DNA from 4 places in the Halomonas sp. HMF6819 genome. Region 1 is predicted to be linked to each of the others. Evidence: predicted binding sites of a transcription regulator. Region 1 holds the regulator's gene; each other region holds the start of a gene.
What was found. The regulator LexA, encoded in region 1, represses DNA repair genes until DNA is damaged. The targets are predictions, from matches to a motif close to TACTGTNTANNTANACAGTA.

Region 1 (2,989 bases):
CCAATCGAGGCGCGCACGTAGTGCCAGCCGCTTGGCGTTTGGCCGCTGCCCTCGTTTTGCCCCACGCCGTTTTCGCCAGTCGACACCGCGCACTCGTGCACCACGCACGTGCCCTGCCAGGCGCGAAGGCACTGCTCGGTGAGGTCGATTTCAAGCCATGGCGCCTCTGCGGGCGGCAGCTCAGCCAGAATGGGCGTGATCATGATGGGCCTCCTCGAGCGCCGGGGGCAACGGCGCGTTCATGGCGGAAACGACCACCGGGCGCAGCCGGCGCACCAGATCGCGCACCGACACCTGCTCGTTGTACTCCTTGGCGGCGATGTCGCGCAGCGCATCGAGCCCGGAGAGCGTAAAGATCACCGTGCCGAGCATGAAGTGCAGCCGCCAAAAGCGCTCAGCATCGGGCAAACCTGGCGTTGCGCGGCGAACGAGCTCGACAAAGCGAGTGAAAACGTCGCCGTACTGCTCCTGGATATAGCGGCGAAGATGGCCCTGGGCCTGGCTGTAAGCGAGCCCCAACAAGCGCATGAACACTTTCAAGCTATTACGCTCGGCCGGCACGGTCAACACCGTTGTAGCCATGGTTTCGAGCAGCACTTCGAGGGGAATCTCGTCATCGCCGTAGCGGGCGTGTAGCTCGTCCAGCGCTTCGTGAAAGCGTTGGCTGAAGGGGTCGAGATAGCGCGCGAATACCGCTTGGATCAGCGCTTTTTTCGAGCCGAAGTGGTAGTTCACCGCGGCGAGGTTCACCCGCGCTTTGCTGGTGATATTACGTAGAGAGGTTTCCGCAAAGCCGCGCTCAGCGAACAGCACCTCCGCCGTATCCAGAATACGCGTGACGGTATCAGACTGCGCCATGGCGCCCTCCAGAAAAACGAGTGTTTAAAACATCGCGAAATAGTAGGCCATTAAAACCCCGGGCTCAATCGCCCAAACCCCTGATATGCCCTCTTTTAAAGGCGAACGGCTTTATAATCCGTGGCTTGAGTCATATACTGGACAGAGGAACATACTGTATACTTAAACACATATATTTTAGTCATTTTTCATAGTTACCTTTTACCCCGGAGTCAGCCATGCCTCGTCCTCTTACCGTACGTCAGCAGCACGTATTCGATTTTATCGTGAAGACCATGAACGAGTACGGCTACCCACCCACCCGCGCTGAAATCGCCAAGGCGCTGGGTTTTCGCTCGCCCAACGCCGCCGAAGAGCACCTGCGCGCGCTGGAGCGCAAGGGCGCCATCCGCATCATTCGCCACACCTCGCGCGGCATCCGCCTGCCCAATCAGGAAGGCGTCGAGGCGCCGGAATCCACCGCTGATGCCAGCGAAAGCATCGAATCCTCGACCATGGGCCTTCCGATCATCGGTGAAGTCGCCGCGGGCAGCCCGATTCTGGCCGCCGAGCATATCGACCGCTACTGCCCGCTGCCGGCGGAGTACTTCACGCCCAAGGCGGATTACCTGCTGCGGGTTCGCGGGCTATCGATGAAGGATATCGGCATTCTCGAAGGCGATCTGCTAGCGGTACACCGCACCGAGCGGGTGCGCGACGGCCAGATCGTCGTAGCGCGTTTGGAAGACGAAGTCACCGTCAAGCGCTTTCGCCGCGACGGCCACCAGGTCACGCTGCACGCCGAGAACAGCGATTTCGCGCCGATCGAAATCGACCTTCGCACTCAGCAGCTCGATATCGAAGGCGTCGGCGTCGGCGTGATTCGTGGCGGCAGCGGCCAGGCGCTGGGTTAAGCTGAATTATACGGCGAGAGACTGCCCTCTCTAACGTGCCGGGCAGCCCGGAGCGAGGGTCTTACGCCAAGGATGGCGTAAGTAGCGTACAGGGAAGTATTCACAGCGCCCTCGCGCAGGGCTGCCCGGCACAGCACCGTGTTAGCCGTCGCTACGCAGCCAGAATCCTCCGTCTAAAACGCGTATTAAAAAGGGGCACTTTGCGTACCCCTTCGTCGTTTCTTTTTCGGTATCAGTTGAAGACGACCGTCTTGTTGCCATCGATCAGCACGCGATCTTCCAGGTGCCACCTGAGCCCGCGGGCAAGTACGGACTTCTCCACGTCGCGACCAAAGCGCACCAGATCCGTCGGCGTGTGGCAGTGACTCACGCGATGGATATCCTGCTCGATGATCGGGCCGGCGTCGAGCTCTTCGGTCACGTAGTGGCAGGTCGCGCCGATCAGCTTCACGCCGCGCTCGAACGCCTGATGGTAAGGCTTGGCACCCGCGAACGACGGTAGAAAGCTGTGGTGGATGTTGATGATCTGCCCAGCGTAGTGGCTACATAGCGCCGGCGGCAGAATCTGCATGTAGCGCGCCAGTACGATGCAGTCCGCTTCCAGCGTCTCGACCTGGCGCTGCACCGCATCGAACGCCGGCTGCTTGTCGCTGGGGTCGACCGCAATGTGATGGTAATCGATGCCGTACCACTCGCTCAGCGCGCGCATGTCCGGATGGTTGGAGATGATTCCCACGATGTCGCAGTCGAGCTCGCCGGCCTGCCAGCGGTAAAGCAGATCGACCAGGCAGTGAGACTCTTTCGATACCATGATCACCACCCGGCGTCGCTTTTGGGTATCGACCAGTGCCCACTGCATCGAAAACGCGTTGGCGATGGGCGCAAACGCCTGTTCGAGCTCAACCGCGCTCATACCGATGGAATCGGCGAGAATTTCGTAGCGCATGAAAAACCGGCCCGTTTGCAGATCCGAGTGCTGGCTCGCCTCGGTGATGGAGCCGCCGTGCTGAGCGATGAAGCTCGATACGCGCGCCACGATGCCCACCTGATCGGGGCAGGAAACTACTAAACGGTAATAATGCGACATGAATACACTCTTGATACGCGTTTTGAAGACGCGACCCGACGGGGTCGTCAAGGGCCGTTTAGGCCTTGGGGGCGTTAGTGTAGCGCAAGCGACGATCGGGAACACTGTCAGGATTGTTAGCCGCCCCCGCCTTACCGTATAGTTAAAGTCT
Region 2 (2,989 bases), on a different contig from region 1:
CGCGCGTCGGTGCGCATCTCAATTTTTCCATCCGGGCTTGCCCGGGTATTGCGCTCGACCACCGGGGTGATGGTCGAAGCACTCACCGGCGTCACCCCGCCGGCCACCCGCGCGGCCACCGCGCGCTCGAGATCCGCGTAGCGCGGCGTGCGCGACGCCTGACGGCGGTGCGCCAAAAGCCCCTTTCTAAGCTGTTCGGTGCTCTGCTCGGCTTCGGTATTGAGCGCACCCAGCCCGTCGACCAGCAGCAGTTTGTCTACTCGCTCGGGCAGCGCGGCGGCCAGCAGGCAGCTTACCGCTGCCCCCATCGAGTGGGCCAAGAGCGTGGCGCGCTCGATTTCCAGCTCGTCCAGCGCGTCGAGCACATCAAACGCGTAGTCCCACAGCGCGTAGTCGGTTTGGGCGGGCCCGTGGGCGGAGTGGCCGTGGCCGCGAAAATCGAGCGCGACGATGCGCACGCCGAGCGCGCGCGCCAAACGCGGCGCCAAGCGCGTGAAGCTTGCGGCGTTATCCAGCCAGCCGTGCAGCGCAAGCCAAGTCGGCGCATCCGTGCGTCCCCACGCAAGGCCCGCCAGTCGGCCTCCGGCCAGCGACAGCGGCCTGGGCGCGGTGCTTGCCACTTCCACCATAAGCGATCTCTCCGTGTGCGCGTCGTTCGTTTGATGACGCCTTATAGCGTAAACGTTACCATGCCGGGCTCAGTGCCTGGAGCGCTTGGTTTTCAAAATTCTGCGCGCTACGCCTAATACGCGCTGGTGCGCCAACCGTCATCCACCCCTTCGCCAGATGAGTACCGTTATGAAACCTCGCCGTGATACCCGTGCCCGCAATGCCGTCTTTTTCATCGCCGTGATCAGCGCCATCGTCGTGGGGCTCTGGCTTGCACGTTGAAAACCGGACGTTGAAAATCGGGCACGGCGTCAACCTTGCATTTTGAGCCTCGGAAAATAATACTGTATATACATACACTATTTTATTTTTCGAGGACGTCACGATGCCGTCTCAACCTGCCCACGTTGCGACAGCTTGGCCGTTAACCTTTCAACCGCTGGCGTTTCCTGCCCTGTACGCCCGCGCCGGCTTCAGCGGCTTTCCGTCGCCGGCCCAGGATTACGAGCAGCGCACGCTGGATCTCAACACGCGGCTGATCAAGAATCCGACGCAGACGTTCTACCTGACGGCGATCGGCGACAGCATGGAAGGCTGGGGCATTTTCCACGACGACCTGCTGGTGGTGGATCGCAGCATCCAGCCGCGCATTGGCCACATTCTGGTGGCGCTGTTCGATGGCGAAGTGCTGATCAAGCGCTACGCGCTCTACCAGGGCACCCCACACCTGTGTTCGGCTCACCCGCTCTACCCGCCGCTGCCGCTGTCGGGCACCGAGTGTCAGCTGTGGGGCGTAGTGCGCGCGGTGATTCACGAGTACGTGTCGTGATCGGTCTGGTCGACGCCAACAACTTCTACGTCAGCTGCGAACGCGTTTTCCAGCCCGAACTCGAAGGCCAGCCGGTGGGCGTGATGAGCAATAACGACGGCTGCATCATCGCCCGCTCGGAAGAGCTCAAAGCGATGGAGATTCCCATGGGCGTGCCGGCGTTCAAGCTCGAGGGGCTGCGCCGCGCCCAGCGCATTCACCTGAAGTCATCGAACTACGAGCTCTATGGCGACATGTCGGGGCGGCTCTGCCAGCTTCTGCGCGACGCCTGCCCGGCGGTGGCGCCCTACTCCATCGACGAAATGTTCGTGTATCTGGACGGCCTCACCCCCGCACAGTGCCAGGCGGTGGGTGAAGCGCTTCGCCGCCGCATCCGCCGCCACCTGGGGCTGCCGGTCTGCGTCGGGCTGGCGCCAACCCATACGCTGGCCAAGCTTGCCAACCACGCCGCCAAAAAGCGCGCGCGCTACGAAGGGGTATGCCTGCTGGACGCTGCCTCGAAAGAGACCACGGCGCTGCTGAAGGAGCTTCCCGTAGGTGAGGTGTGGGGCATCGGGCGGCGGCTGGCCGAGCGGCTGGCGGTGCAGCGCATCCACACCGCTTGGGATCTGCGCGAGTGCGATCACCACGACCTTCGCCGGCGCTTCTCCGTGGTGCTGGCGCGCACGGCGCTGGAGCTTCGCGGCACGCCGTGCCTTTCCATGAACGCGGTGGACGAGCCGCGCCAGCGCATCATGACCTCGCGCTCTTTCGGCAGGCCCACCGGCGACAAGGCCGACGTGTACAGCGCGCTGAGCCGCCACGCCCAGCGCAGCGCCGAGAAGCTTCGCGAGCAGCGAAGCCTGACCCGGGCGGTGATGATCTTTCTCGCCACCAACCGCCACCGCCAGGACCAGCCTCAGTACTTTCCCCACGCCATGATTCCGCTCGCCGCCCCCAGCGACGACACGCGCGTGGTTCTGGCCGCGGTGCGCGAAGGACTCGAGCAGATCTACCGTCCCGATCACCGCTTCATGAAGGCCGGGGTGATGCTGCTAGACTTGGTCGATGCCGAGCAGTATCAGCTCTCGCTTTTGCATCAGCCGCCTCGCCACCGTCATCATCCAGCGCTGATGGCCACCCTCGACGACATCAACCGGCGCATGGGCCAAAACAAGGTGCGCTTTGGCGTCGAGCCGGAAGAGGCGTCCTGGCACTTGCGCTGCGGCCACCGCTCGGACCGCTTTACCACTCGCTGGGGCGAGTTGATGAAAGCCGGTACGCATCCCGGCGCAATCCAGGCGTGTGCCGAGCGTAAGAAGCCGCTACCCTAAAGGCCCCATTCGAAGTTGCGTTAGTCCTCATGCCGCTTACACGCCCCGACAAGGAATTCGCCCCCGCCCCGGATCGCATTCAGCGTTTCGCACGCCGCTACATCGGCCGCCGCCTGACTCGCCATAAAGCGCTAGGCGCCCCGGATATGGTCGCTTTGAAAAAAAGCCGCCGCTGGGTGATCGTTTGGGCGGCGCTGGCGGGGACCGTTTCGGGCACGCTGATCGGCGGCGCCGAGTG
Region 3 (2,989 bases), on a different contig from region 1:
GACCAGCCCGGTGACGGACACCGCCGGCCAGCTGGTGTCGAGCTTGCCGGCGGTGGCGGGCGGTATCGCGCTGATCGTCATCGGCGTGGCGCTGATTTTTCTCTCCATTCGCTACATCGGCAAGCTCTTGAAGACGCTGATGGTCGGCCGCGCTAGGCAAATCATGCTCAGCGCCATCGGCCGCGGGCCTTTCACCGGCGTGGCTTCCGGGGCGCTGGTGACGATGCTGGTGCAGTCCTCCTCGACCACCACCAGCCTGATGGTGCCCATGGCCGGCTCCGGCGCCTTCACGCTGCGCCAGATCTACCCGTTCACCATCGGCAGCAATATCGGCACCACCATGACGGCGCTGCTCGCCGCCACGGCGATTTCGGGGGCCACGGCGATGCTGGCGCTGGAGATCGCCGTGGTGCATCTGCTGTTCAATCTGTGCGCCGTGCTGATCATCGGCGGGCTGCCGTTTCTGCGTCTGCTGCCGGTGAAAGGCGCGCAGTGGCTGGGCCGGGTTGCCGCCGAGCGCAAGGCGCTGGCCGCCGGGTGGGTGCTGGGCGTGTTCATCGCGCTGCCGGCGCTGCTGATCGCCGTTACCGTACTGTAAGGAGGGCGCCATGAGTATTGAACAAGGTTCCAGGCCAAGCCTGCACACCACCTCGACCGCCGAGCTCAAGGCGATGCTGAACGACTCGGTGGAGATCATCGACGAGATTCGCGCCGAGCTCGACGCCCGAGAAGCCCAAACCCAGGAACTCGAGAAGATGGATACCCTGATGGTCGAGGCCAGGCCGAAGCTTCAGGAGATTCGCGGCTTCTTCGCGCTGGTGCTCGACGAACTCAGAACGCGGCGCGGCCCACCCAAATAGCGTTGGCTAGTCGAACAGGTCGCCCTGAGCGCGGGGCGGCTTGAAGTCGCGGGTATTGAGGCCCTGCTCGGCGCGGGGCTGCATGCCCCACTGGCGGCTGGCGCGCTTGAAGCGCTGCTCGATCATGTCGACGAACACGCCTTCACCGCGAAAGCGCTTGCCGAACGCTGCCTCGTTGGTCTTGCCACCCCGGCATTGGCGAATCAGGCTCATCACCTTGTCGGCGCGCTCGGGGTAGTGGGCCACCAGCCACTCTTCAAACAGCGGCGCGACCTCTCGGGGCAGGCGTAAAAGCATCCAGCTTGCGGTGCGCGCGCCGGCGCCGCGGGCCGCTTCGATTAGCCGCTCGATTTCGTGGTCGGTCAGCCCCGGTATCACCGGCGAGATCAAAACCCCCACCGGCACCCCGGCAGCACTGAGTTCGCGAATCACCTTCAGCCGCGCCTTGGGCGAGGCCGCCCGCGGCTCCAGGGTGCGCTTCAGGTCGCTGTCCAGGCTCGTCAGACTCACCAGCACCCGCACCAGCCGGTGCTCGGCCATCTGTTTCAAAAGACCCAGATCGCGCAGTACGAGGCTTCCCTTGGTCACCAGCGTGACCGGGTGGCGGCATTCGAGCAAAAACGCGAGCAGGCGTCGGGTAGTGCGGTATTTCGCCTCGATCGGCTGGTAGCAGTCGGTGTTGCCGGAAAGATTGATCGGCCGGCAGACGTAGCCGGGTTTCGCAAGCTCCTCGCGCAGGTGATCGAGCATGCCGGTGCGCGCAATCAACCGGGTTTCGAAGTCGAGCCCCGGCGACATGTCCCAATAGGCGTGGGAAGGGCGGGCAAAGCAGTAGATGCAGCCGTGCTCGCAGCCGCGGTAAGGATTTAGCGAGCGATCAAAGGAGAGATCCGGCGAGCCGTTCCACGAAAGCGCGCTCTTGCTCGGCTCCTCGCGTACCTCGGTGGCAAGGCTTAAAGGGGCGTGTTCCTGCCACCAGCCGTCAGGCTCCTCGACGCTGACACTTGGCGCGAAGCGGTTGTGCGGGTCGAACGTCGCCCCGCGGCCCTTGTGAACGATCCTGCCCGGGGGCAGGGCGCGTGAATCCGCCATGACGCTCTCCGATCGGCAATGAAATTGTTGTATAAATATACAGTATATGGCTGGTCACGCTAAAGACAACCGCTGGGCATGGTGAACGGGGTGTCATTGAAATGGGGCTAAACGTTCATCCCGCTGTCATCTGGCATCACTAATTTAAGTCTCTCTTAATCAATGACTTGGACGAACAGCATGGTCGCTTTCAAACGCTGCGCGCTCGCGCTTGCTCTAGGATCCGTTTTTGCCACGTCGGCGCTTGCCCAGCAAAACAGTGCAAAGAACGTCATTTTGATGATCACCGACGGCGCGGGTATCGAAACCTTCCGCGCCGCTAGCTACTACCGCCATGGAGGGCTGGGGCACGAAGTGTACGATGACTTCGACACCCAGGTGTTTGCCGCTACCTACCCGCTGACCACCGCGACCGAGCCGACCATGAGTGACGAAGGGGCGGTCACCTTCGACCCCGAAGCGCTTTGGAGCGCTGAGGCAGCCGAAGGCGTTGGCTTCGAGGGCAAGCTGGGCGACTACGGCAGCTATTTCGCCGGCTACAACTACGCCCGCGAGAACTTCACCGACAGCGCCGCCGCCGGTACGGCGCTGGCCACCGGCCAGAAAACCTACAACAGCGCCATCAACTGGTCGAACAACGACGAACGGATGAAGAACATCGGCGAGTACGTGGTCGAAAGCGGCCGGGCGCTGGGCGTGGTGAGCTCGGTGCAGCTGAGCCACGCAACGCCCGCCGCGTTTCTGGGCCACAACGCCAGCCGCAACGAATACGCAGCACTCGGTGAAGAGATCATCGATTCCGGCCTTGCCACCGTGGTGTTCGGTGCCGGCCACCCCTATTTCGACGACGCCGGTAACGCGGTCGAAAATCCGGACGAAAACGCCTTTCGCTACGTGGGCGGCGAAGCCACCTGGCAGCGCCTGGTCGACGGCGACACCGATTACCAGCTCATCGAAAGCCGCGACGACTTCGAGGCGCTGGCAGATGGCGAGCTGACCCTCGAGGGCGACAAGGTGCTGGGCGTGGCGCAAAACCA
Region 4 (2,989 bases), on a different contig from region 1:
GGGCGCTACTTTCGCCGTCCCTGGCGAAAGACCCTCGCTACGGGCTGCTCGACACGCGGCATGGGAGAAGCTTTAAACTTGCTAACTGAAACGCCCCGCTTTCGAGCGGGGCGTTTCAGGTTTCAGCGCGCTGAAACGTCAGCGCGCTTTTCAGCCGATTCTCGAGGGCGGTGAAATCCGCCGGCTCGTCGGTAGGCCAGGCAATGGTCAGCGTCACGCCCTGGCCGTCGTAGTCGGCGCTCATGACAGGCGCGCTCTGTTCGTCGAAGTAGGCGCGGGCCTGGGCTTCCTGGGCGAAATCGACCTTTACACGGTAGGACGTACGCTCGACGATTTCGCGCGTAGGCAGGGTCTCGAGGGCTTTGTTGACCGACTGAGCATAGGCGCGAGCAAGCCCGCCGGTGCCAAGCTTGGTACCGCCGAAGTAGCGGGTGACCACGCAGCCGATCTCGCCGAGCCCGCTGCCCAAAAGCGCCTGATACATCGGGCGCCCCGCGGTGCCGCCGGGCTCGCCGTCGTCGGAAAAGCCGATATGGGTTTGCTCGCCGGGCGGGCCGGCAATGAACGCGCTGCAGTGGTGGCTGGCGCCCGGGTGCGCCGTGCGCGCCGCTTTCAAAAGTGCCTCGAAGGCCTCTGGCGTCGGCGCGTGACAAAGCCAGGCGATGAACTGGCTTTTCTCGATGACAAGCTCGGCTTCGAAGCGGGCGTCGATCGCAAGGTCGGGGGCTCGGTAACGCAAGCGGGGCTCCCAGAAACGGTTAGTGGCGCCTTGCGGCAGCGGCGGGGCTTTCCACGCCCATCACCATGCCCAGCACCTGTATATCGCTATTATGCAGGAAAACCGATGGCATCGCCTCGCCTTCGGCGCACAGGCGCACGCCAAGCCGGCTGATCGACAGCTCCTTGAGTGCGATTTCGCGCTGGTTGATCGTCGCGGTGGCGACTTCCCGGTGGCCGCCGCGCTGCTGGCGGTGAATCACGATCACATCGCCATCGAAAAGATTGTACTGCTGCATGCGATGACCGCGAACGCGCAGCGCATAGGTATTGCGCCGGGTGACTTCGCGCTGCTCGCCGGTTACCCGCTTAAGGGCGGGGCCGCGTGGGCAGGCCGCGACGCGCGAGGCGGTGGCAGGCTCAATCGGTCGTGATGCGATCATCGGTTTCTCTCCAGCAATCGCCCGCTCCCTGGGCGTGAACAAGTGAAAAGCGTGGGTCATGTCTTTTCATACAGTGGTTGGAGTATAAACCTGTTTTTAAATACAGTGCTACCCCTGTAGGGCGTTTAGCTCGAAGATGGTTTCAACGCTTGCCCGCTCAAGCCCGCAACGGCAGGCGCGAGCGGCGCTCACATCGCTTTGACGGAGCCGGCTTGCTGGCGGGAAAGCGCATTTTTGTGTACAGTGCGCGCGAACTTCACGCCCTGGAGATGCCCCTTGAGCCTGCGCCTTCAAGCCCGACAGCTTGCCTGCGAGCGCGACGACCGCTGGCTGTTCGACGGGCTGGATGTGATGCTCGAAAGCGGCGAGATTCTGCGTGTCGAGGGCCCCAACGGCAGCGGCAAGACCACGCTTTTAAAGATCCTTTCCGGGCAGCTCGACGATTACGACGGCGCGCTTGAGTTCAACGGTCAGCCGCTTCGCGCCTGCCGCGATGCGTTTCTAGCGAATCTGCTCTACTTGGGCCACGCACCGGGCGTGAAGGCCGGGCTGACACCGCTCGAGAACCTGGCCTGGTATCAGGCGCTCGGCGGCGAGGCGCCGGATGAGGCCGCCTGCGAGTGTGCGCTTAATGATGCCGGGCTTGCCGGGTTCGAGGATACGCCGGCCGGGCGGCTCTCCGCTGGCCAAAACCGACGCGTGGCGCTTGCCCGGTTGACGCTCACACCCCGGGCGCTCTGGGTGCTCGATGAGCCGTTCACAGCACTCGACCGCGAAGGCGTCGCCATGCTGGAGCGGCGCCTTTCACACCACGTAAAGGCGGGGGGAAGCGTCATCATCACCACTCACCACGCCCTTGGCGGGCTCGAGCGGGTTCGCCGCCTGCGACTGGGTGAGGCGCTGGCATGAGCGCGAGCGACGACGGAGCATTGAGGCCACCGCCCCACGGGGCCGGGCGCGCGTTCATCGCCACGCTCTCAAGAGGCTTGAGGCTTGCGTTTCGCCGCCGCGGCGAGGCGCTCAATCCGCTGGTCTTTTACGCTCTGGTGATCACGCTCTTTCCGATCGGTATTTCGCCGGACCCGGCGCTGTTGGCCGTGATAGCGCCGGGGCTTTTGTGGGTGGCGGCGCTTTTGGCCGCTCTGCTGTCGCTGGATACGCTCTTTCGCGGTGACTTCGAGGATGGAAGCCTGGAGCAGCTCATCCTCGCGCCGCAGCCGCTGTGGACCCAAGCGCTTGCCAAGGTGTGCGTGCACTGGCTGATGACGGGGCTGCCGCTGGCGCTTTCGGCGCCGCTGCTCGCCACACTGCTTGCGCTGCCTGAGGGCAGCTACGCGGTGCTGACGCTTTCGCTGGTACTCGGCAGCGCCACGCTCAGTTTGGTGGGGGCGATCGGCGCGGCACTGACGGTGGGGCTTGCCCGCGGCGGTGTGCTGACCTCGCTGTTGATCCTGCCGCTCTACATTCCGGTGCTGGTGTTTGGCACCGGCGCCGTCGAGGCGGCTATCGCCGGGCAAAGCGCCTTGCCCTATCTCGCGATCCTGGGGGCGCTTTTAGCGCTTTCGCTGATGCTCGCCCCCTGGGCAATCGCCGCTTCGCTTCGTATCAGTCTCAACGGTTGAGGACGCGCCATGTGGGCCATCGTGCACAAGTTTGGATCCCCCCAGTGGTTTTACCGGCTAAGCTGCCGGCTCGAGCCCTGGTGCTGGGTGCTGGCGGCGCTGTCGCTTGGCGCGGGGGGCGTCTGGGGGCTGGCGCTGGCGCCGGCGGACTATCAGCAGGGCGAGAGCTTTCGAATCATCTACGTGCACGTGCCGGCGGCACTTTTG

Region 2: ACGLWX_RS09085 (LexA family protein) is a predicted target of LexA. The motif match lies at 952-971, and genes of this name have one in related genera.
Region 3: ACGLWX_RS17550 (PA0069 family radical SAM protein) is a predicted target of LexA. The motif match lies at 1,978-1,997, and genes of this name have one in related genera.
Region 4: ACGLWX_RS05400 (LexA family protein) is a predicted target of LexA. The motif match lies at 1,249-1,268, and genes of this name have one in related genera.

The regions. Positions count from the first base shown of each region.
Region 1 covers NZ_JBIQVY010000005.1:38,274-41,262, forward strand. The annotation lists gene ACGLWX_RS14400 (L,D-transpeptidase family protein) at 1-203, opposite strand, end outside; gene ACGLWX_RS14405 (TetR/AcrR family transcriptional regulator) at 181-858, opposite strand; gene lexA (transcriptional repressor LexA) at 1,077-1,751, shown strand; gene purU (formyltetrahydrofolate deformylase) at 1,984-2,838, opposite strand.
Region 2 covers NZ_JBIQVY010000002.1:677,731-680,719, reverse strand. The annotation lists gene ACGLWX_RS09090 (alpha/beta fold hydrolase) at 1-629, opposite strand, end outside; gene ACGLWX_RS09085 (LexA family protein) at 995-1,438, shown strand; gene ACGLWX_RS09080 (Y-family DNA polymerase) at 1,435-2,751, shown strand; gene ACGLWX_RS09075 (hypothetical protein) at 2,781-2,989, shown strand, end outside.
Region 3 covers NZ_JBIQVY010000009.1:31,778-34,766, reverse strand. The annotation lists gene ACGLWX_RS17560 (Na/Pi symporter) at 1-598, shown strand, start outside; gene ACGLWX_RS17555 (hypothetical protein) at 609-860, shown strand; gene ACGLWX_RS17550 (PA0069 family radical SAM protein) at 867-1,952, opposite strand; gene ACGLWX_RS17545 (alkaline phosphatase) at 2,133-2,989, shown strand, end outside.
Region 4 covers NZ_JBIQVY010000001.1:1,190,180-1,193,168, reverse strand. The annotation lists gene ACGLWX_RS05405 (IMPACT family protein) at 116-739, opposite strand; gene ACGLWX_RS05400 (LexA family protein) at 759-1,160, opposite strand; gene ccmA (cytochrome c biogenesis heme-transporting ATPase CcmA) at 1,437-2,069, shown strand; gene ccmB (heme exporter protein CcmB) at 2,066-2,782, shown strand; gene ACGLWX_RS05385 (heme ABC transporter permease) at 2,792-2,989, shown strand, end outside.